Regions from separate parts of the Streptomyces collinus genome, predicted to be linked through region 1. Evidence: riboswitches for the same ligand, from Rfam matches in the RefSeq annotation. Region 1 holds a riboswitch; the other holds the start of a gene.
What was found. A riboswitch is a leader RNA that binds a small molecule or an ion and turns the genes downstream of it on or off. The one in region 1 is predicted to bind glycine.
Positions count from the first base shown of each region.

Region 1 (2,193 bases):
TGAAGCCGATTCTCTGGAGCGCGTTCGCCGCGTCGCGGTCGGCGAGGACGGCCGAGCCGCAGCCCGAGGGGAGGTCGCCGCGTTCCACCGCGTGCAGGAGGCGGGTGCTGGCCGCGCGGTGGCGCAGGAACGCGTAGCGCGAGACGCCGCGGCCCCGGTCGCGCTGGCCGGCCAGGGCCTGCTCGGCGGGGACGTCGAGGAGGAGCAGGTGGAGCGTGCCGCCCCGGCGGCGGGCCTCGCGGGCCAGCCAGCGGCGGACCCAGGCCTGGGTGCCGCAGTCGTGCACGACGACGCCCTCGCCGGTGCGCAGGGCGCGGCGCAGCCCGGCGTAGTGGGCGAGGCGGACGAGCGGGCGGTAGAGCGCGTAGGGCAGGGCGCGCGGCATGCGGCGGGCCCAGCGGTCCCGGGTGTCCTGGGAGTCGATGCGCCGGCCCGGCACGGTGCGCCGCATCAGCGTGGACTTGCCGCTGCCGGGCAGGCCCGTGACCACGACGAGGTCGCGGGGGCCGAACAGCAGCGCGTGCGGGCTGCGGCCGGCGCGGTCGCGCAGGTCACGGACGACCGGTGCCGGCGCCGGGGCGCGGACCGCCCGGGCCGGAACGGCCGGCTGCTCGGGCAGCGCGATGCCCGTCGTCGCGTACGCGGTGGTCCTGTTCACCGTGATCGTCCTCCCCTGGGGCCAGGTACGGAGTCCCATCCCCGCCGAGTGTAAAGAGAAGGTAATGCCGCAGGCCTCTCATTTACGTTCTCGTCCTGCAACAGGGCTGCTACAGGTCGCCGTGTCCGGCGGGCGGGACTCGTGCACTCCCTGTGAAAGGTCCCCCTGCCGCGCCGGAAGGATGCGTGCAATGATGTGCGCGCCAACTGCATACCGGCCGTTTGAATCCGCGCGGGAGAGTCCCCAGCAGCAGCTGTCGCTGGGGCGCCGAAGGAGCAAGTCCCTCCCTTGAATCTCTCAGGCCCCGTTACCGCGCGGGCGAGGCACATCTGAAAAGCGGGCCCTCCCCTGCCCCGGCAGGCCGGCTCCACCCAAGGTGCAAGCCATGGACCAGCGCGGTCATGGCGAACCTCTCAGGTTCCGATGACAGATGGGGAGGAACGACCTCGCCCGTCATTGCCCTGGGAGACGACCGACCGTGAGCAGTACAGGAGAACTCCGTCACACCGCGCTCGATGCCCTGCATCGTTCGCTCGGTGCGACGATGACCGACTTCGCCGGCTGGGACATGCCCCTGCGCTACGGCTCCGAGCGCGACGAGCACATCGCCGTGCGCACGAAGGCCGGCCTCTTCGACCTCTCCCACATGGGTGAGATCACCGTCACCGGCCCGCAGGCCGCCACGCTGCTGGACTTCGCCCTGGTGGGCAACATCGGCGGCGTGAAGCCGGGCCGCGCCCGCTACACCATGATCTGCCGCCCCGACGGCGGCATCCTGGACGACCTGATCGTCTACCGCCTTGGCGAGACCGAGTACATGGTGGTCGCCAACGCCTCCAACGCCCAGGTCGTCCTGGACGCGCTGACCGAGCGCGCCGCCGGCTTCGACGCCGAGGTCCGCGACGACCGGGACGCCTACGCGCTGATCGCCGTCCAGGGACCGGAGTCGCCCGGGATCCTGAAGTCCCTGACCGACGCCGACCTCGACGGCCTGAAGTACTACGCCGGGCTGCCCGGCACCGTCGCGGGCGTCCCGGCCCTGATCGCCCGGACCGGTTACACCGGCGAGGACGGCTTCGAACTGTTCGTGAAGCCCGAGCACGCCGTCGAGCTGTGGCAGGGCCTGACCAAGGCCGGCGAGGGCGTCGGCCTGGTCCCGTGCGGGCTGTCCTGCCGCGACACGCTGCGCCTGGAAGCGGGCATGCCGCTGTACGGGCACGAGCTGTCGACCTCCCTCACGCCCTTCGACGCCGGGCTCGGCCGGGTCGTGAAGTTCGAGAAGGAGGGCGACTTCGTGGGCCGCGAGGCCCTGCGCGAGGCCGCCGCCCGCGCCGAGCAGAACCCGCCGCGCGTGCTGGTCGGGCTGGTCGCCGAGGGCCGCCGGGTGCCGCGCGCCGGGTACGCGGTCGTCGCCGGCGGCGAGGTGATCGGCGAGGTCACCTCCGGAGCCCCCTCCCCCACCCTCGGCAAGCCGATCGCGATGGCGTACGTCGACGCCACGCACGCCACGCCCGGCTCGGCCGGCGTGGGCGTGG
Region 1 is NZ_CP133771.1:6,160,996-6,163,188, reverse strand. It holds gene RFN52_RS28205 (AAA family ATPase) at 1-658, opposite strand, end outside; glycine riboswitch at 881-981, shown strand; glycine riboswitch at 982-1,098, shown strand; gene gcvT (glycine cleavage system aminomethyltransferase GcvT) at 1,137-2,193, shown strand, end outside.

Region 2 (2,193 bases), 4.8 Mb from region 1:
CGGCGGCCACGACCTCGGCGGCCCGGCCCTCGACGCGCACGGTCACCGTGTCGAAGTAGGAGCCGTGCACGACCTCGACCCCGCCGTTCGCGAGTCCGGCGGCGAGGACGGTGGCGTACCGGTGGGTGCGCCGCGCGATGCCCTTCAGGCCCTCCGGACCGTGGTAGACGGCGTACATGCCGGCCATGACGGCGAGCAGCACCTGCGCGGTGCAGATGTTGCTGGTGGCCTTCTCACGGCGGATGTGCTGCTCACGCGTCTGCAGCGCCAGCCGGTAGGCCTTGTTGCCGTCGGCGTCCACGGACACGCCGACGAGCCGCCCGGGCAGGCTGCGCGCCATCTTGTCCTGGACTGCCATGTAGCCGGCGTGCGGTCCGCCGAAGCCCATGGGGACGCCGAAGCGCTGCGTCGTGCCGACGGCGATGTCCGCCCCGAGCTCACCGGGCGACTTCAGCAGCGTCAGCGCCAGCAGGTCGGCGGCGACGGTGACGAGCGCCCCGAGCTCGTGCGCCCGGTCGATGACCGGCTTGATGTCCCGCACGGCACCGGAGGCGCCCGGGTACTGGAGCAGCACGCCGTTGATGTCGCGCTCGGCGATGTCGGCGGGGATGCCCTCGCTCAGGTCGGCGACGACGACCTCGACTCCGGCCGGCTCGGCGCGGGTCTGGATCACGGCGACGGTCTGCGGCAGCGTGTCCGCGTCGACCAGGAACAGGCCCTTCTTGTTCTTGCCCAGGCGCCGCGACAGCGCCATGGCCTCGGCGGCCGCGGTGCCCTCGTCGAGCAGGGAGGCGCCGGAGGTCGGCAGACCGGTCAGCTCGGCGACCATCGTCTGGAAGTTGAGCAGCGCCTCCAGCCGGCCCTGCGAGATCTCCGGCTGGTACGGCGTGTAGGCCGTGTACCAGGACGGGTTCTCCATGACGTTGCGCATGATGACGGGCGGCGTGAAGGTGCCGTAGTAGCCGAGGCCGATCATGGAGCCGAGGACCTCGTTGCGGTCGGCGAGGGAGCGCAGCTCGGCGATCACCTCGGCCTCGCTGCGGGCGCCCGGGAGGTCCAGTGCCTCGGTGCTCTTGATCACTGCCGGGACCGCGGCGGCCGTGAGCTCGTCGAGCGACCCGTAGCCGACGTGGGCGAGCATCTTGGCGCAGGCCTCGTGGTCGGGGCCGATGTGGCGCTGCTCGAAGGGGACTGCCTCTTCGAGCTCGGAGAGCGGAATGCGGTGGGCGGTCATTACGGAGGCCTCCTGGTCGACACGACCTGCGAGGGGCACCACGGCACGGGTACCCGGACGGCCTCCCCCTCTGTCATCTCAACCTGAGAGCTTCACCGGATCGCCCGAAGGCCTCCGGCTTTCACCGTCGGTGAGAGCGGACGCCGTCGACACCCGCCCTGCTTTCCAGAGTGACCTCGTCCGTGCGGTACGTGAGCCTGAGAGATTCCGGGGAGGATTTGCTCCTTCGGCGCCTCCGATGGTGTCTGGAGGACTCTCCCGCACGGGGTCAACAGCCGCTGCCAGCGTACCAGCGAGGTCAACGCACGAACCGTCGAGTGGCCGCATCCCCACTTGTACCGTTTTGTAGTGTTTACGGATGAGGTGCGACCAGCTGGAGGGCCCGTGCGAACCGATATCGATCCGCGCAACCTGATCGGCCGCAAGGCGTTCGACCGCAACGGGACCAGGATCGGCACCATCGACGAGGTCTACCTCGACGACGCCACCGGCGAGCCGGAGTGGGCGGCCATACGGACCGGTCTGTTCAGCAGGGACGCATTCGTCCCCCTGGAGCCCAGTGAACTGATCGAGGGCGCCCTGCACGTGCCCTTCGAACGCGCCCTGATCAAGGACGCCCCCGACTTCGGCGTCGGCCGTCACCTCTCCCCGGAGCAGGAACTGCAGCTCTACCACCACTACGGTCTCGACGTCGCCGCCCCGCCCCCGCTCCCGGACCACGACTTCGGCAAGCTGGCGGGCACCGACGAGACGGCCTGAGCCGCCGTCCCGGGCGCTTCGTCTCCCCCTTCGGTCCCTCGTAACACCAACGGCAGCGGATCGGCCGCCTCCAGATCCGGGTCGTCGACCCGGAAGGTCCGCACGCGCCCGGGCTCCGAGTCGGGCGTCTCGAACCGTACGGTGACCCGCCCGAGGCCGCTGCCCTGCACCCATCCGTGCCCGAACTCGGCGTGCCGCAC
Region 2 is NZ_CP133771.1:1,362,996-1,365,188, forward strand. It holds gene gcvP (aminomethyl-transferring glycine dehydrogenase) at 1-1,234, opposite strand, end outside; glycine riboswitch at 1,410-1,505, opposite strand; gene RFN52_RS06110 (PRC-barrel domain-containing protein) at 1,619-1,993, shown strand; gene RFN52_RS06115 (DNA polymerase IV) at 1,912-2,193, opposite strand, start outside.
Region 2: linked by a shared signal. The riboswitch ahead of gcvP (aminomethyl-transferring glycine dehydrogenase) and the one ahead of gcvT (glycine cleavage system aminomethyltransferase GcvT) in region 1 are both predicted to bind glycine.